Regions from separate parts of the Streptomyces sp. NBC_01551 genome, predicted to be linked through region 2. Evidence: riboswitches for the same ligand, from Rfam matches in the RefSeq annotation. Region 2 holds a riboswitch; each other region holds the start of a gene.
What was found. A riboswitch is a leader RNA that binds a small molecule or an ion and turns the genes downstream of it on or off. The one in region 2 is predicted to bind cobalamin.
Positions count from the first base shown of each region.

Region 1: linked by a shared signal. The riboswitch ahead of OG982_RS21460 (energy-coupling factor ABC transporter permease) and the one ahead of OG982_RS27520 (CoA-acylating methylmalonate-semialdehyde dehydrogenase) in region 2 are both predicted to bind cobalamin.
Region 3: linked by a shared signal. The riboswitch ahead of cobN (cobaltochelatase subunit CobN) and the one ahead of OG982_RS27520 (CoA-acylating methylmalonate-semialdehyde dehydrogenase) in region 2 are both predicted to bind cobalamin.

Region 1 is NZ_JAPEPX010000001.1:4,706,676-4,712,577, reverse strand. Features, by position in the region: gene OG982_RS21470 (BTAD domain-containing putative transcriptional regulator) at 1-2,397, shown strand, start outside; gene OG982_RS21465 (flavodoxin family protein) at 2,407-3,138, opposite strand; cobalamin riboswitch at 3,208-3,427, shown strand; gene OG982_RS21460 (energy-coupling factor ABC transporter permease) at 3,456-4,169, shown strand; gene OG982_RS21455 (energy-coupling factor ABC transporter substrate-binding protein) at 4,169-4,558, shown strand; gene cbiQ (cobalt ECF transporter T component CbiQ) at 4,562-5,311, shown strand; gene OG982_RS21445 (ATP-binding cassette domain-containing protein) at 5,308-5,902, shown strand, end outside.
Region 2 is NZ_JAPEPX010000001.1:6,101,976-6,107,877, reverse strand. Features, by position in the region: gene OG982_RS27525 (acyl-CoA dehydrogenase family protein) at 1-242, opposite strand, end outside; gene OG982_RS27520 (CoA-acylating methylmalonate-semialdehyde dehydrogenase) at 239-1,729, opposite strand; cobalamin riboswitch at 1,954-2,133, opposite strand; gene OG982_RS27515 (short-chain fatty acyl-CoA regulator family protein) at 2,329-3,744, opposite strand; gene aceA (isocitrate lyase) at 4,115-5,401, shown strand; gene aceB (malate synthase A) at 5,473-5,902, shown strand, end outside.
Region 3 is NZ_JAPEPX010000001.1:5,378,318-5,384,219, forward strand. Features, by position in the region: gene OG982_RS24300 (hypothetical protein) at 1-509, shown strand, start outside; gene cobN (cobaltochelatase subunit CobN) at 561-4,172, opposite strand; cobalamin riboswitch at 4,205-4,363, opposite strand; gene OG982_RS24310 (cobalamin biosynthesis protein CobG) at 4,618-5,856, shown strand; gene OG982_RS24315 (precorrin-8X methylmutase) at 5,853-5,902, shown strand, end outside.

The DNA.
Region 1 (5,902 bases), 1.4 Mb from region 2:
GAGCTCCACATGCTGGCGCTGTACCGCTCGGGGCGCCGCGGCGAGGCCCTGGCCGCGTTCACGCTCGCCCGGCGGAGGCTGGCCGCCGAGGCCGGCCTGGACCCCGGCCCCGCGCTCCGCGCCCTGCACGCGGCGCTGCTCTCGGACACCGACCCCGGGGGCCCCGCCGGAGGGAGCCCCGCCGGGGGAAGCCCCGCCGATCTGGCCGGGCCGGGGTGCACCGCCCGGCGCGGGGGACCACAAGGCCGCGGCGGGACCGCGGAACCCGGCGGAGGCGGCCGGGACACTCCGGCGACCGGCCTGACCGGCACGGCGCCAGCCGCCCCCGCCCAACTGCCCGCCCCGGTCGCGGAGCTGGTCGGCCGGGACGACGAAGTGGCCGCGCTCAGGCGAGGGTTGCGCGAAGGCGGCGGCGCAGTGTGCGTCGTCACCGGAACAGCCGGGATCGGGAAGACCGCGCTCGCGCTCACGGTGGGCCGCGCGCTCCGGGAGGACTTCCCCGACGGGCAGTTGTACGTGGACCTGCGCGGCGCCGACCCCACCGCCGGGGCCGATCCCGCGGAGGTGCTGGCCGGGTTCCTGCGCGGGCTCGGGGTCGACGGCCCGGCCGTGCCCGCCGAGCCGGGCGAGCGGGGGGCCCTCTACCGGAGCCTGTTGGCCGGCCGGCGGGTGCTGGTGGTGCTCGACAACGCGGCGTCGGAAGCCCAGGTCCGGCCACTGCTGCCGGGATCCGGGCCGGCTCTCGTCACCAGCCGGCACCGGCTCGCCGCGCTGGACCGGCGGACGGCCCTCACGCTCCCGCTCCTCGACGAGCCGGCCGCGCTCGGGCTGCTGGCCCGGGTGGCGGGGGCCGGGCGGATCGCGGCCGAGGCCGACTCCGCCCGGGAGCTGGTGCGGCTGTGCGGGGGCCTGCCGTTGGCGCTGCGCATCGTGGGGGCGGAGCTGGCGACGCTCCCGCACCGGGAACTCGCCCGTCTGGCGGCCCGTTTGGCGGACGAGCGGGCCCGCCTGGACGTGCTCGACGGGGTCCGGGCCGGGCTGCGGCTGAGCTGTCGCGCCCTCCCGGCCGAGGCGCGGGCCCTGCTGCGCGGGCTGGCGCTGCTCGACGCCCCCGACTACGCGTCCTGGACGGCGGCCGCGGTGCTGAACAGCCCCCTCGCGACCGCCGAGAGCGCCCTGGACGCCTTGGTGGCCGCGCACCTCCTGGAGGCGACGGGGTCCGCGCGCTACCGCATGCACGACCTGGTCCGCGCCTTCGGGCGGGAACTCCCCGGGGCGCAGGAGGCGGTGCCGCGACGGGTGCTGGCCTGCTGGGTGGCGCTCGTACGGGAGGGGCGGCGCGCGCACCAGGGCGTGGACTATCCCGGGTCGGGTGGGCGGGCGGCCGCCGCGGTGCCCGACCCGGCGGTGCTGGCCGGGCCCCGGGCCGAGCCGGTGCGCTGGCTGGGGGCCGAGCGGGAGGCGCTCGTCGCCACCGTACGGCAGGCCGCGCGGGTGGATCCGTACGCCTGCGTGGAGCTCGCGGCGGCCGGGGAGTACCTGTTCGACCTGCGCAGCGATCTGCCGGGCTGGCAGGCGCTCCAGGAGGCGGGGCTCGCGGCGGCCAGGGCGGGGGGCGACCGCGCGGGCGAGGCGCTGATGCTGGTCGGGCTGGGGCGGCTGCGCGCCTGCCGGGAGGAGTGGGGCCCGGCTCGGGCCATGGTGGAGGCCGGCGAGGCGCTGTTCGAGGGGCTCGGGGACGCGCACGGAGCGGCGTACGCGGGCTGGGTGCTCTCGTACCTCGACCGGGTCCAGGGCCGGCTGGACGAGGCGGCCCGGCGCTGCCGTCGTGGCGCGGCCGTCTTCGAGGCGGCCGGGGACCGCTACGGGCAGGCCCATGCGCTGCGCGGCCTCGGCCAGGTGCTGCTGGCGCGCGGCGAGACGGGGCGGGCGCTGGAGCTGTTGCGGCAGGCCCTGGCCGTGGCGGAGCTGGGCGGCGCGGACTGGCCCCGGATGTGCATGCTGCGCTGGGTCGCGGACGCGCAGCGGATGCTGGGGCGGTCGGACGAGGCGACGGCGGGCTTCCGCGAGGTCCTCGCCCACACCGAGCGCTCCGGCGACCTGGCCGGGCAGAGCGCGGCCCGGATCGGGCTGGGCCGGATCGCCCTGGACCGCGGGGACACCGCCGGGGCGCTGCGCGAGCTGCGGGCGGCGGACGAGCTGGGCCGGCGCTCGGGGCAGATCCTGGTGCGGGCCATCGCGGCGCCGCCGCTGGCCCGGGCGCTGTTGGCTTCGGGCGACGCGGCGACGGCCGGGGAACTGCTGGAGGAGGCGCTGGCCGACTGCCGCCGCATGAACGCGGCGCCGCTGCTGGCCCGGCTGGAGTCCGCGCTGGCCGACGTGCGCGAGCGGCAGTAGCCGCGGCCCCTACCGGTGTTCGGGGTTCGGGAAGTCGAACCGGCAGCCCGCGTCCCACAGGGAGCGCTGGTTGCCGTGTGCCGGAATGCCGCCCGAGCGCTTGAGGAGCGCGGCCAGGTGCATGAGGTTCCACGACATGAAGGTCGTGTTCCGGTTGGTGAAGTCGTTCTCGGGGCCGCCGGAGCCCGGGTCGAGGTACGAGGGGCCGGGCCCGGCCTCGCCGATCCAGCCCGCGTCGGCCTGCGGCGGGATCGCGTAGCCGAGGTGCTGGAGGCTGTAGAGGATGTTCATGGCGCAGTGTTTGACGCCGTCCTCGTTGCCGGTGACCAGCGCGCCGCCGACCCGCCCGTAGAAGGCGTACTGGCCCTGTTCGTTGAGGATCGAGGAGCAGGCGTAGAGCCGCTCGATGACCTGCTTCATGACGGAGCTGTTGTCGCCGAGCCAGATGGGGCCGCAGAGGACCAGGATGTCGGCGTCCATGATCTGGCTGTACAGCACCGGCCACTGGTCGCTCTCCCAGCCGTGCTCGGTCATGTCGGGCCAGACACCCGTGGCGATGTCGTGGTCGACGGCCCGGATGAGGGAGGTCCGGGCGCCCGCCGACTCCATGACGGCGCGGCTCTTGTCGATCAGGCCCTCGGTGTTGCTGGTCTCGGGCGAGCGCTTGAGCGTGCAGTTCACGTAGACGGCGGTCAGATCGGCGTACTCCGAAGAGTCGAAGTCCTGCGCGGGGTCGGCCACTCCCCCACCCTGCGCGGGGCCGCGCGCACCCGCCAGCGGACCGCGCCCATCCGGGCGGGATTGGGGCGGGTTGTTACCGGTCCGTCCGGCCGACTAGGGTCAGCGGGCCTTGGTGTTCGGGAAACCGGTGGGAAACCGGTGCGGCCCTCGCCACTGTGATCGGGAAGTCCGGCTCCACTCCTACGGGAAGCCACTGGGCTCGCGCGGGAGACCGTACGAACCCGGGAAGGCGGAGCCGGGACATCAGCACCCGTGAGCCAGGAGACCGGCCGGGGCGCGTTGTCCATCCACGAGGTGCTGGAGAGGTCTCCCCACTCATGCATATAGCCGAGGGCTTCCTGCCCCCGCTGCACGCGGTCGCCTGGGGCGCCGCGTCCGCTCCGTTCGTCGTACACGGCGTCCGCGCCCTCACCCGCGAGGTGAAGGCCAACCCGGAGAGCACGCTGCTGCTCGGCGCGTCCGGGGCGTTCACGTTCGTGCTGTCCGCGCTCAAGATCCCGTCCGTGACGGGCAGCTGTTCGCACCCGACCGGAACGGGGCTCGGCGCGATCCTGTTCCGGCCGCCGATCATGGCGGTGCTCGGCACGATCACCCTGCTGTTCCAGGCGCTGCTGTTGGCGCACGGCGGGCTGACCACGCTCGGCGCGAACGTGTTCTCCATGGCGATCGCCGGGCCGTGGGCGGGCTACGCCGTCTACCGGCTGCTGCGGAAGTTCGGCGCGCCGCTGATGGTGACCGTGTTCTTCGGCGCCTTCTTCGCCGACCTGGTCACCTACTGCGTGACCTCGGTGCAGCTCGCGCTGGCCTTCCCGGACCCGGGGACCGGGTTCCTCGGCGCGCTCGCCAAGTTCGGCGGCATCTTCGCGGTCACGCAGATCCCGCTGGCCGTCAGCGAGGGCCTGCTGACGGTCCTCGTGATGCGGCTGCTGATGCAGTCGAGCAAGTCGGACCTGGTCCGGCTCGGCGTCGCGAAGCTCACGGGCGGCGCGGACGCCGGCCGCACCGGGAACCAGCAGGAGGCGGCGGTCTGATGAGCCGGAACGCGAAGATCAACACCCTGCTGCTGCTCCTGGTGGCGGCGCTGGCCGTGCTCCCGCTCGCGCTGGGGCTGGGCGAGGGCAAGGAGGAGCCGTTCGCGGGCGCCGACGCGCAGGCGGAGGCGGCCATCACCGAGCTCAAGCCGGACTACGAGCCGTGGTTCTCCCCGCTGTACGAGCCGCCGTCCGGGGAGGTGGAGTCCGCGCTGTTCGCGCTGCAGGCGGCGCTCGGCGCGGGCGTGCTCGCGTACTACTTCGGCGTGCGCAAGGGCCGCCGCCAGGGCCTGGCGCAGGCGGGACAGCAGGCCCGAGCCGGACAGCAGGCCCCGGCCGGGCAGCAGGCCCCGGCGGACCAGGCTCCGGCCGCCGCCCCCGAGGCCTAGCCGGTGCTGCCGATCGACGTGGCGGCGCACGGCAGCCGCTGGCGCCGCCGCCACCCGCTCGAAAAGGCACTGCTCGGACTCGGCCTCACCGTCACGGCGGTCTCCCTGCCGCCCTGGCCCGGCGGGCCGCTGGTGGCCGCCGCCACCCTCGCGGTGCTCCTCGGCCCCGCCGGGGTGGCCGGCCGCCAGCTGTGGCGGGCGTTCCGGATCCCGCTCGGGTTCTGCTTCACCGGGGCGCTGCCGCTGCTGTTCGCGGTCGGCGGCCCGGCGGGCCTGGTCTCGCTCGCCCCCGACGGGCCCCGGCACGCCGCCGAACTGCTCCTGCGGACCTCGGCGGCCTCCCTCGGCGTGCTGCTGTTCGCCTTCACCACCCCCGTCTCGGACGTGCTGCCCCGGCTGGTCCGGGCGGGGGTCCCGGCGCCGGTGGTGGACGTCGCGCTGGTGATGTACCGGATCGGGTTCCTGCTGCTGGACTCGCTCGCCCAGGTCCGGCGCGCCCAGGCGGCCCGCCTCGGGCAGAGGGGCCGGGCCGCGATGTGGCGTTCGCTGGCCGGGCTCGCGGCGACCTCGTTCGTACGGGCCTTCGACCGTGCCGGGCGGCTCCAGGAGGGCCTGGCCGGGCGGGGCTACGACGGCGCGCTGCGCGTGCTCGTACCGCAGGCGTCGCTGTCGTGGCGGTTCCTCGCGGCGACCGGGGCCCTGCTGGGCACCCTGATCGCCGCCACTCTCGTACTCAAGGAGCTGTATCTGTGACGCGGTTGGTGGAGCTGGTCGGCGCGGGCTACGCGTACGAGGACGGTCCGGCGGTGCTGTCCGGCGTGGACTTCGGGATCCTCGAGGGCCGGGCGCTGGTCCTGCTGGGCCGCAACGGCAGCGGCAAGACCACGCTGATGCGGCTGCTGAGCGGCGGCCTGAAGCCGGGTCCGGGCGAGCTCCGGCTCGACGGCGCGGTGGTGGCGTACGACCGGGCCGGGCTGACCCGGTTGCGGACCTCGGTCCAGCTGGTGGTGCAGGACCCGGACGACCAGCTGTTCGCGGCGTCGGTGGAACAGGACGTCTCCTTCGGCCCGATGAACATGGGGCTGCCGGTGGACGAGGTCCGGTCCCGGGTGGACTCCGCACTCGCCGCGCTGGACATCACGGCGCTGCGCGGCCGCCCGACGCACCTGCTGTCGTACGGCCAGCGCAAGCGGGCGGCGATCGCGGGCGCGGTGGCGATGGCGCCGCGCGTGCTGATCCTGGACGAACCGACGGCGGGCCTGGACCCGGACGGGCAGGAACGGCTGCTGGACGTCCTGGCGGGCCTGCGCGCGGCGGGCACCACGGTGGTCATGGCCACGCACG
Region 2 (5,902 bases):
GCCAGCACCTCCAGGACGAGGACGCCGTCGGTGCGGGTGAGGCCGGAGCCGCCGGATTCCTCGCGTACGTAGATGCCCGCGAGCCCGAGGGCGGCGGCGCGGCGCAGCACCTCGACGGGGAAGTGTTTGTCCTGGTCCCAGGCGATGGCGTGCGGGGCCAGCTGTTCCTGGGCGAAGTCGAGGGTGACCTCGGCCAGGGCGAGCTGGTCCTTGGTGAGCAGGGTCGTGGTCACGGCGGTCACCCCATCGTCGGGATGGTGAAGCTCGCGCCTTCCTTGACCCCGGAGGGCCAGCGCGAGGTGACGGTCTTGGTGCGGGTGTAGAAGCGGATGGCGTCGGGGCCGTGCTGGCCAAGGTCGCCGAAGCCGGACCGCTTCCAGCCGCCGAAGGTGTGGTAGGCGACGGGGACCGGGATGGGGACGTTGACGCCGACCATGCCGGTGTTGACGCGGCGGGTGAAGTCGCGGGCGGTGTCGCCGTCGCGGGTGAAGATCGCCACGCCGTTGCCGTACGGGTGCTCGCTGGGCAGCCGCAGGGCTTCCTCGTAGTCGGCGGCCCGTACGACGCACAGCACCGGGCCGAAGATCTCCTCGCGGTAGATCCGCATCTGCGGGGTGACGCGGTCGAAGAGGGAGGCTCCGGCAAAGTAGCCGTTCTCGTGTCCGGGGAGGGTGAATCCGCGCCCGTCGACGACGAGTTCGGTGGCGCCGATGCCGACGTAGCGGTTGACCCGGTCGAGGGCGTCGCGGCTGACGAGGGGCCCGAAGTCGGCGTCCGGGTCGTCGGAGGTGCCGATGCGCAGGGCGGCGATGCGTTCCTTGAGCTTGCCCACCAGCGCGTCGGCCGTCTCCTCGCCGACCGGGACGGCGACGGAGATCGCCATGCAGCGCTCGCCGGCGGAGCCGTATCCGGCGCCGATCAGGGCGTCGGCGGCCTGGTCGAGATCGGCGTCCGGCATCACGATCATGTGGTTCTTGGCGCCGCCGAAGCACTGGGCGCGCTTGCCGTGCGCGGCGGCGGTGGCGTAGATGTGCGCGGCGATCGGGGTGGAGCCGACGAAGCCGAGGGCCTGGACGCGGGGGTCCTCCAACAGGGTGTCGACGGCTTCCTTGCCGCCGTTGACAACGTTGAGCACGCCGGGCGGCAGACCGGCCTCCAGGAACAGCTCGGCGAGCCGCAGCGGTACGGAGGGGTCGCGCTCGGAAGGCTTGAGGATGAAGGCGTTTCCGCAGGCCAGGGCGGGAGCGGCCTTCCACAGCGGGATCATCGCGGGGAAGTTGAACGGGGTGATCCCGGCGACCACCCCGAGCGGGCCGCGCAGCGAGTGCACGTCGATGCCGGTGCCGGCGTTGTCGCTGAACTCCCCCTTGAGCAGGTGCGGGATCCCGGCGGCGAACTCGACCACCTCCAGGCCGCGTTGCAGGTCACCGTGCGCGTCGGCGACGGTCTTGCCGTGCTCGGCGGACAACAGCCTGGCCAGCGCGTCGCGTTCGCCCTCGACGAGCTGGAGGAAGCGCAGCATGACGCGGGCGCGGCGCTGCGGGTTCCACTGGCCCCATTCCGCCTGCGCTTCCTCGGCGTTGGCGATCGCCGCCTCGGTGTCGGCGCGCCCGGCCAGGGGGACCCTGGCCTGTACCGCGCCGGTGTTGGGGTCGTACACGTCGGCGAAGAGACCGGACGTTCCGGTGGTGTGCTTTCCGCCGATGAAATGGGTGAGCTCGCGGACCATCGATGCCTGCTCTCGTCAGGTGAGATCCGAGGAAGGCGCGGCAGGCGGCGGCGGCGCACCGATCGGGGTGCGCGCCGCTGGGCAGACCGCGGGACAGTGAAGGCGCTGGGGCCTTCGTCGAGTCACGAACGCGCGGACAGGGCCGCGCACTTCGGGTACTCCGCCGGATCACCTGGGCCGTGGTCACGTACCGGTGCCATGCGTGTCTGCTCCATCCTCGTGGACAACACGGAACACCCCACGGCCGGTATCCTGACTCCCGGATCAGCGCGCGCTCTCCGGCCTTCCCGACGGATCACTCCGTCAGTGGCCTGAACTGCTGGAAGAGCACACTCCCCGGTCACAGTGGCGGGACCGCGCCGGATTCACACCGGCTTCCCTGCACCGCGGGCTTGTCACGAACATATAGTTGGACGTCCTAGTAAGTCCACCCCCACCCGCGGCGCGGGCGTGTGAAAGCCCCCGGGACCACGGGCGGAACATTCCCTGCGCTCGGAGCATGCGCATCGTCTCCCTGCTCCCCGCGGCCACGGACATCGTGGCCGAGCTCGGTGACCCCGGCGGAGGCCTTCCGGCTGGGCTGATCCGGGGAGCCGGCCCTACTCCGCGCGGTCGGCGACCTGGTACGGGACGAAGGTGCTGCTGTTCTCGTCGATGGCCAGCGGCCGCCCGAGCGGCGGGACGGCGCGCTGCGGGCAGTCGAGGCGTTCGCAGATGCGGCAGCCCATGCCGATGGGGGTGGCCGCCGCGGTGTTGCCGAGGTCGAGGCCGTCGGAGTAGACGAGCCGCGAGGCGTGCCGGATCTCGCAGCCCAGCCCGATCGCGAAGGTCTTGCCGGGCTCGCCCCAGCCGCCGCGGTGCCGGGTGATGGCGCGGGCCGTCCACAGGTAGCGCTGCCCGTCCGGCATGGCGGCGACCTGGACATGGATCCGGCCGGGCGCGGCGAAGGCCTCGTACACGTTCCACAGCGGGCAGGTGCCGCCCGCGCGGGAGAAGTGGAACCCGGTCGCGGACTGTCGCTTGGACATGTTCCCGGCGCGGTCGACGCGGACGAAGGAGAAGGGAACCCCGCGCAGCCTGGGGCGTTGGAGAGTGCTCAGGCGGTGGCAGACCGTCTCGTAGCCGATGCCGAAGTGGTCGGTGAGCCGCTCGATGTCGTAGCGGAATTCCTCGGCGGCGGTGTGGAAGGCGCGGTACGGGAGGATCAGCGCGGCGGCGAAGTAGTTGGCGATGCCGATCCGGGCGAGGGCGTGCGGGGTGGAGCCGGCCGGGAAGTCCTCGCAGGCGAGCCGGTCCAGCTCCTCGGCGTACTCCAGCAGGGCGAGTTGGGTCGCCATCCGGAACGCCTGCTGGCCGGGGCGCAGGCGGGCCGAGAGGTGGAGCACCCGCCCGGACTCCGCGTAGTGGTGCAGCCGCTCGGATCCGGCCGCCGAGTCGCCCGCGACCCGTACGCCGTGCCGGTCCGCCAGTCGGGCGGAGAGGGCGCGGACGACCTCGCCGGGCCGGATCCCGATGGTGCGGGCCAGTTCCTCGGCGGCGAGGTCGGTGTCGTGGAGGTAGTTCTGGCGCCGGTAGAAGAACTCGCGGATCTCCTCGTGCGGGGACAGCCGCCCGCCGGTGTCCCCGTCCCGGCCGTCCGCCACCCCGGCGAGGCCCTCGGCCAGCCGCTGTCCGCGGCGGCCGAGGTCCAGCAGCACCTTGGCGACGGCCGGCATCCGCGAGGCCAGCTCGGCGAGGTCGGAAGCGGAGACCCGGGCCTCGGCGACCTCGCCGGCGAGCGCCTCGCGCAGGTCGGCGACCAGCCGGCTGGTGTCGCGTTCCGAGAAGAAGCCGGGGTCGACGCCGAACGCCTCGGTCAGCCGCAGCAGGACGGGCACGGTCAGCGGGCGGGAGTCGTGCTCCATCTGGTTCAGGTAGGAGGGCGAGATGGCCAGCACCCGGGCCAGGTCGGCCTGGCTCATCCGGCGCTCCTCGCGCAGCCGCCGCAGCCGCGCACCCGCGTACGTCTTGCTCACCGCGTCCCCCTCGTGTCCCGCGTCAGCCTAGGCGCTTTCCGCGTCGGCCGACCTTGGCAAACTTGGCAATTCCGCGCGGAAAGATTCGCAGAAGTTAGCACGCGTCCAGGATTGATGGCACTGGGTGTCATTGAGAGAGTCGTCCTGCGGCCCCGCCGGACCAGGCGGCACGGACGGAACCACCGGGCGCGATTCATGCCCTGATGTCGGTGTTCTCGGCAGGTTCCGGACGGTGGTTCGACAACATTGCTCAGCTCGCTCCACACACGGGGACGGCGGGTCGCGATCCATCCGACGGCACAGAGTGCCAATGCTTCGCATCTTTGACGTGCGGGCACAGCTCGATCGAATCATGGAGACGGTGACGGTCATGGCAGACACGAACACGACGGCGGCGGCCGAGCAGCTGAAGCAGCGGTGGGCCGATGACGCGCGGTGGGCGGGCATCGAGCGGACGTACACCGCCGAGGACGTGGTCCGGCTCTCCGGCAGCGTCCGCGAGGAGCACACCCTGGCCCGGCGCGGCGCCGAGCGGCTGTGGCGCCAGCTGCACGAGCGGGACTACGTCCACGCGCTCGGCGCGCTGACCGGCGGCCAGGCCGTCCAGCAGGTCCGGGCCGGCCTGCAGGCCATCTACCTCTCGGGCTGGCAGGTCGCCGCCGACGCCAACCAGGCCGGGCACACCTACCCCGACCAGAGCCTCTACCCGGTCAACTCGGTGCCCCAGGTGGTCCGCCGGATCAACAACGCGCTGCTGCGCGCCGACCAGATCGCCACCGCCGAGGGCGGCGCCGACACCACCGACTGGCTGGCGCCCATCGTCGCCGACGCGGAGGCCGGATTCGGCGGTCCGCTCAACGCCTTCGAGCTCACCAAGGCCATGATCGCGGCGGGCGCGGCCGGCATCCACTACGAGGACCAGCTCGCCTCCGAGAAGAAGTGCGGCCACCTCGGCGGCAAGGTGCTCGTGCCCACCTCGCAGCACATCCGCACCCTGAACGCGGCCCGCCTCGCGGCCGACATCGCCGACACCCCGACCGTGATCATCGCCCGTACGGACGCCCTCGCCGCGAACCTGCTGACCAGCGACGTGGACGAGCGCGACGCCGAGTTCGTCACCGGCGAGCGCACCGCCGAGGGCTTCTACCGGGTGCGGAACGGCATGGCTCCCGTCATCGCCCGCGGCCTCGCCTACGCCCCGTACGCCGACCTGATCTGGGTGGAGACCGGCACCCCGGACCTGGCCCAGGCCCGCGAGTTCGCCGAGGCGATCCACGCGCGGTACCCGGACCAGATGCTGGCCTACAACTGCTCCCCGTCCTTCAACTGGAAGGCGGCCCTGGACGACGACCAGATCGCCAAGTTCCAGCGCGAGCTCGGCGCCATGGGCTACCGCTTCCAGTTCATCACCCTCGCCGGGTTCCACTCCCTCAACCACGGCATGTTCGACCTGGCGCGCGGCTACGCCGAGCACGGCATGACCGCGTACGTGGACCTCCAGGAGCGCGAGTTCGCCGCGCAGGAGCACGGCTTCACCGCCGTCAAGCACCAGCGCGAGGTCGGCACCGGCTACTTCGACCTGGTCTCCACCGCCGTCAACCCCGCGTCCTCGACCACGGCGCTCGCCGGCTCCACCGAGGAAGAGCAGTTCCACTAGGCCCCCGCCTCCCGGCCCGCCTTCCCGCCTCCCGCTCCCCCTGCTCACCTCCCCGTCTCGAGGAGACCCGCATGCCCGCCCACGCAACCGCCCACCGCGTCCAGGTCCTCGGAACGCAGGGGGAGCGCCACGAGGAGATCCTCACTCCCCCGGCGCTGGACTTCATCGCCCGCCTCCACGAGGCCTTCGCGCCCCGGCGTCTGGAGCTCCTCAAGGAGCGCCGCCGCCGGTCGGGCAACCTCGCCTCCGGCACGCCCCTGGACTTCTCCCGCGCCACCTCGGCCGTCCGCGCCGACCCCGACTGGCGCGTCGCCCCGCCGGCCCCCGGCCTGAGCGACCGCCGCGTCGAGATCACCGGCCCGCCGGAGCGCCGCATGACGGTCAACGCCCTCAACTCCGGCGCCCGGGTCTGGATGGCCGACTTCGAGGACGCCACGTCCCCCACCTGGGACAACGTCATCGACGGCCAGCTGAACCTGCTCGATGCGATTCAGCGGCGCA
Region 3 (5,902 bases), 720 kb from region 2:
GCGCACTGCCGGCGCTCGTGGTCGTCGCGGGCGCTCTCACCGGGTGCTCACTGCTGTCGCCGTTCACCACGTGCGAGGGCACCGGGGCCGCGGTGACGAGCCTCCGGCAGGATCCGATCCTGGAGCTCCGCCCCGGGGCGACGCGCGAGCTGAAGGGGTTCGAGGGCGTCTCGGCCGAATGCCTCGACGACAGCGGGGACGCCTGGATGTACGCGAACCGGCTCTACGTGGCGCCCGTGGACGAGGGGACGGTCCTGCGGTTCTACCGCGAGGCGGCGCCGGCGCAGGGGTGGACGCTTCGGCCGGACCGGTGGCACATGTCCGAGGAGATGGCCGGATTCTGCCTCTCACAGGGGGAGGGGCAGGTGCGCGAGCTCGACGTGATGATCATGCCGACGAGGCAGGCGAAGGAGATGTACGACTACCAGCCGCCCGCGGGCCCGGTCGTGGAGACCCTGTACACCGTGGAGGTCGGCGCGTCCGTGGACGGTACGCCGACGGAGTGCTGAGGCCCCCGCGCCCGGCGGGGGGCGAGGGGGCCTCCGGATCCGCGGCGACCCCTACTCCGCCTCGCCCTCCAGGTTGCCCTCGGTGTCCAGGTACACCTGGCGCAGGGATTCCAGGATCTGCGGGTCCGGCTTCTCCCACATGCCGCGCGACTCCGCCTCCAGCAGGCGCTCCGCGATGCCGTGCAGGGCCCAGGGGTTGGCCGCCTCCAGGAAGGCGCGGTTCTCCGGGTCGAGGACGTAGGTCTCCGTCAGCTTGTCGTACATCCAGTCCGCGACCACGCCCGTCGTGGCGTCGTAGCCGAACAGGTAGTCCACGGTGGCGGCGAGCTCGAAGGCGCCCTTGTAGCCGTGGCGGCGCATCGCCTCGATCCACTTCGGGTTGACCACGCGGGCGCGGAAGACGCGGGACGTCTCCTCCACCAGGGTGCGGGTCTTGACCGTCTCCGGGCGGGTGGAGTCGCCGATGTACGCCTCCGGCGCCGTGCCGCGCAGCGCGCGGACGGTGGCCACCATGCCGCCGTGGTACTGGAAGTAGTCGTCCGAGTCGGCGATGTCGTGCTCGCGGGTGTCCGTGTTCTTCGCGGCCACCGTGATCCGCTTGTAAGCCGTCTCCATCTCCTCGCGCGCCGCCCGGCCGTCCAGGCCGCGCCCGTACGCGTAACCGCCCCACACCGTGTACACCTCGGCCAGGTCGGCGTCCGTGCGCCAGTCGCGCGAGTCGATCAGCTGGAGGATGCCCGCGCCGTACGTGCCCGGGCGCGAGCCGAAGATACGGGTCGTCGCGCGCCGCTCGTCGCCGTGCTCGGCCAGGTCCGCCTGGGCGTGGGCCCGTACGAAGTTCTGCCCGGCCGGCTCCTCCAGCGAGGCGGCGAGCCGCACGGCGTCGTCCAGCAGGCCGATGACGTGCGGGAACGCGTCACGGAAGAAGCCCGAGATGCGCAGCGTCACATCGATGCGGGGGCGGCCCAGCTCGTCGAGCGGGATCGGCTCCAGGCCGGTGACGCGGCGCGAGGCCTCGTCCCAGACCGGACGGATGCCGAGCAGGGCCAGCGCCTCGGCGACGTCGTCGCCGGCGGTGCGCATCGCGCTCGTACCCCACAGGGACAGGCCGACCGAGGGCGGCCACTCGCCGTTGTCCGTGCGGTAGCGGTTCAGCAGCGAGTCCGCCAGCGCCTGGCCGGTCTCCCACGCGAGGCGGGAGGGGACGGCCTTGGGGTCCACCGAGTAGAAGTTCCGGCCGGTCGGCAGCACGTTGACCAGGCCGCGCAGCGGCGAGCCGGACGGACCCGCCGGGACGAAGCGGCCGTCGAGGGCGCTCACCACGTGCGTGATCTCGTCGGTGGTGCCGGCCAGCCGCGGGACGACCTCGCGGGCCGCGAAGTCCAGTACGGCCGCGACGTCCGCCGAGTGCCCGGCGGCGACCGAAGCCACCGCCTCCGGAGCCCAGTTCGCGTCCTCCATCGCCTGGACCAGCGCGCGCGCCGTCTCCTCCGCCGCGTCGGCGGTGGTACGGGTCGCCGCCGACTCGTCGAGGCCGAGCGCCTCGCGCAGGCCCGGCAGGGCCGTCGTACCGCCCCAGATCTGACGGGCGCGCAGGATCGCGAGGACCAGGTTGACCCGGGCCTCGCCGGTCGGGGCGCCGCCCAGGACGTGCAGACCGTCGCGGATCTGGGCGTCCTTGACCTCGCACAGCCAGCCGTCGACGTGCAGCAGGAAGTCGTCGAAGCCCTCGTCGTCCGGGCGCTCTTCGAGACCCAGGTCGTGGTGGAGCTTCGCGGCCTGGATCAGGGTCCAGATCTGGGCGCGGATGGCCGGCAGCTTCGCCGGGTCCATCGCCGAGATCTGCGCGTACTCGTCCAGGTGCTGCTCCAGGCGGGCGATGTCGCCGTACGACTCCGCGCGCGCCATCGGCGGCACCAGGTGGTCGACCAGGGTGGCGTGCACGCGGCGCTTGGCCTGCGTGCCCTCGCCCGGGTCGTTGACCAGGAACGGGTAGATGAGGGGCAGGTCGCCGAGCGCGGCGTCGGGCGCGCAGGCCGCCGACAGGCCGGCGTTCTTGCCCGGCAGCCACTCCAGGTTGCCGTGCTTGCCCAGGTGGATCATCGCGTCGGCGCCGAAGCCGCCGTCCTCGGCGCGCGCCTGGATCCAGCGGTACGCGGCCAGGTAGTGGTGCGAGGGCGGCAGGTCCGGGTCGTGGTAGATCGCGATCGGGTTCTCGCCGAAGCCGCGCGGCGGCTGGATCAGGATGAGCAGGTTCCCGCGGCGCAGGGCCGCGAGGACGATGTCGCCCTCGGGGTTCGCGGAGCGGTCCACGAACATGTTGCCCGGGGCCTCGCCCCAGTGCTGCTCCACGCTTTCGCGCAGCTCGGCGGGGAGCTCGGCGAACCACCGCTTGTAGTCGGCGGCCGGGATGCGGACCGGGTTGCGGGCCAGCTGCTCCTCGGTCAGCCAGTCCTGGTCGTGGCCGCCCGCCTCGATCAGGGCGCGGATCAGCTCGTCGCCGTCGCCCGAGACCAGACCGGGGATGTTCTCGACGGGGCCGAAGTCGTAGCCGCCCGCGATGAGGGTGCGCAGCAGTTCCACGGCGCTGGCCGGGGTGTCGAGACCGACCGCGTTGCCGATGCGGGAGTGCTTCGTCGGGTACGCGGACAGGACGAGCGCGACCTTCTTGTCCCGGCGCTCGATGTGCCGCAGCCGGGCGTGCCGGACGGCGATCCCCGCGACCCGGGCGGCCCGCTCGGGGTCGGCCACGTAGGCGGGCAGGCCGTCCTCGTCGAGCTCCTTGAAGGAGAACGGGACGGTGATCAGGCGGCCGTCGAACTCGGGCACGGCGACCTGCGTCGCGGCGTCGAGCGGGGACAGGCCCTCGTCGTTCTCCTCCCAGGCGCTGCGCGAGCCGGTCAGGCACAGGGCCTGCAGGATCGGCACGCCGAGACCCGCGAGCGCGCCCGCGTCCCAGGACTCGTCGTCGCCGCCCGCCGAGGCGGTGGCGGGCTTGGTGCCGCCCGCCGCGAGGACGGTGGTGACGACCGCGTCGGCCGACTCCAGAGCGGCGATCAGCTCCGGCTCGGGGGCGCGCAGGGAGGACACGTACAGGGGCAGCGCCCGCGCGTCCTTGGCCTCGATCGCGTCGCACAGGGCGTGCACGAAGGAGGTGTTGCCGCTCATCTGGTGGGCGCGGTAGTACAGCACGGCGATCCGGGGCCCCGTGGTGGTCCCGGGCGTGCGCTCCAGCGGGCCCCAGGTGGGGGCGGCGGCCGGCGGCTCGAAGCCGTGACCGGTGAGCAGGACGGTGTCCGAGAGGAACCGCGCCAGCTGGTCCAGGTTGGCGGGGCCGCCGTGCGCGAGGTAGCCGTGCGCCTCGGCGGCGATGCCGATCGGGACGGTGGAGGCCTCCATCAGCTGGGCGTCCGGGGCCTGTTCGCCGGTCAGCACGACCACCGGGCGGGTCTGGTCGGGGGCCAGCAGCAGGTCGAGGCCCTCCTGCCAGGCGCGGAGGCCGCCGAGGAGGCGTACGACGACCAGGTCGACGCCGTCGAGGAGGCCGGGCAGGTCGTCGAGGGGAAGGCGGGAGGGGTTCGCGAACCGGTACGGGACGGGGCCGTCCGCGGCGGCGCGGGCGCTGAGCAGATCGGTGTCGGACGTCGACAGCAGCAGGATCATGCGGCGGCAGGCCTTCCTCGGGGTTTCCGCGCCCCGGGCAGTGAGGACAGCGGGAGTTCCTGACTCACCCGGCCGATTGGCTCCGCAGGGTTCACAGTGGCGGGACCGCGCCGGAATCGCACCGGGCTTCCTCCCATGTCGCCGTCCTCGGCGATGGCGGACCGAGCGGTCCGCCGCAGGTCATCTTAGGTGCCCTGATCGCCGGACGGGAGTGCGGGCCGCCCGCCGATCGGTGTGCGGTTGCCCGGGCCGGGCGGGAGCGGGCCGGGCGCGGCGGCCGGGGGCGGTGTGCCGCCGTGATCCGGGGGCCGGGTTGGCGGGGGCGGCGTGGTGCCGTTGTCGGCGGGCGGCCGGGCAGCCGGGCGGGGGTGGGTGCGGGTGTGGCCGGTTCGGGGTGGTGATCGACACAGGGGGCGGGCGGAGAATCCTGGGTATGCTCGCCGCCATGCCCCAGCCCCCCTCCGCCGCATCGCGGGACGAACCCGTCATACGGGACGGCGGCGACGCATGCCCGGGCGCGCTCCGGCTGCACGCGGCGGACGACGGGTTCCTCGCGCGGGTCCGGATCCCGGGCGGGCTCCTCGGCCCGGCCCAGGCCGCCGCACTCGCGGACGCCGCCGACCGGTACGGCGACGGGCACCTGGAACTCACCTCGCGCGGCAACGTCCAGCTCCGCGGCCTCGCCGACGGCTGCGGCGCCGGGCTCGCCGAACTCCTCGACGCCGCCGGACTGCTGCCCGCGCCCTCGCACGAGCGGGTCCGCAACATCGTCGCGAGCCCCCTCGGGGACCCGGCCCCGGTGCGCGCCCTGGACCGGCTGCTCTGCGCCGACCCGGAGGCCACCGCGCTCTCCGGGCGGTTCCTGTTCGCCGTCGACGACGGGCGCGGTGACGTGGCCGCCCTCGACCCCGACGTGACCCTGCTCGGGCAGCCGGGCGGGCGGGCGCTGGTCCGGCTCGGCGCGGCGGCCGACGCCGTCGAGGTGGCCGCCGCCGACGGCCCCGGGGCGGCCCTGGAGGCCGCGCGCCACTTTCTCGCCGCCGCGGCCGCCGCCGGCACCCGGGCCTGGCGGGTCGCCGAGCTGCCCGCCGAACACGCCCTGGACACCGGGGAGTTCATCGCGCGGCTGACCGGCCGTGGCATTGCCGCCCGGTACGTCCCGGACGCGCCGCGCCCGTACGCCGACCCGCCCGCGCCCGGGCCGCACGGCGACGCGCTGTGCGTGTTGATCCCGCTCGGGCGGCTCGCCACCGCGCAGTGGCGGGAGCTGCCGGGCGAGCTTCGGGTCACGCCGTGGCGCAGCGTGGTGGTCGCGGACCTCGGCGCCGCCGCCGGGCTGGGCCGCGCCGGGCTCGTCACCTCGCCCGGCAGCGCCTGGGAGGCCGTCACCGCCTGCACCGGGCGGCCCGGCTGCGCGAAGGCCCTCGCGGACGTACGCGCCGACGCGCGAGCCGTCGTGGAGCGGGCGCGCGGGCCGCTGCCGGTGCACTGGTCCGGCTGCGAGCGCCGGTGCGGGCATCCTCGCGGCACGGACTGGGTGGACGCCGTAGCCACCGCCACCGGATACCGACTCACCGCGCCCGGACGGCCCGTACCGCGGCACGTCAGCGCCCCCGACCTTGGCGCGGCCCTGCTGGACGCGCGCAACACCCCCCGAATTTCCGAAGACGCAGTGAAGAAATGAGCGAGTACACCGTGTTCGAGTACGAGAAGGACGGCGCCGCGATCTA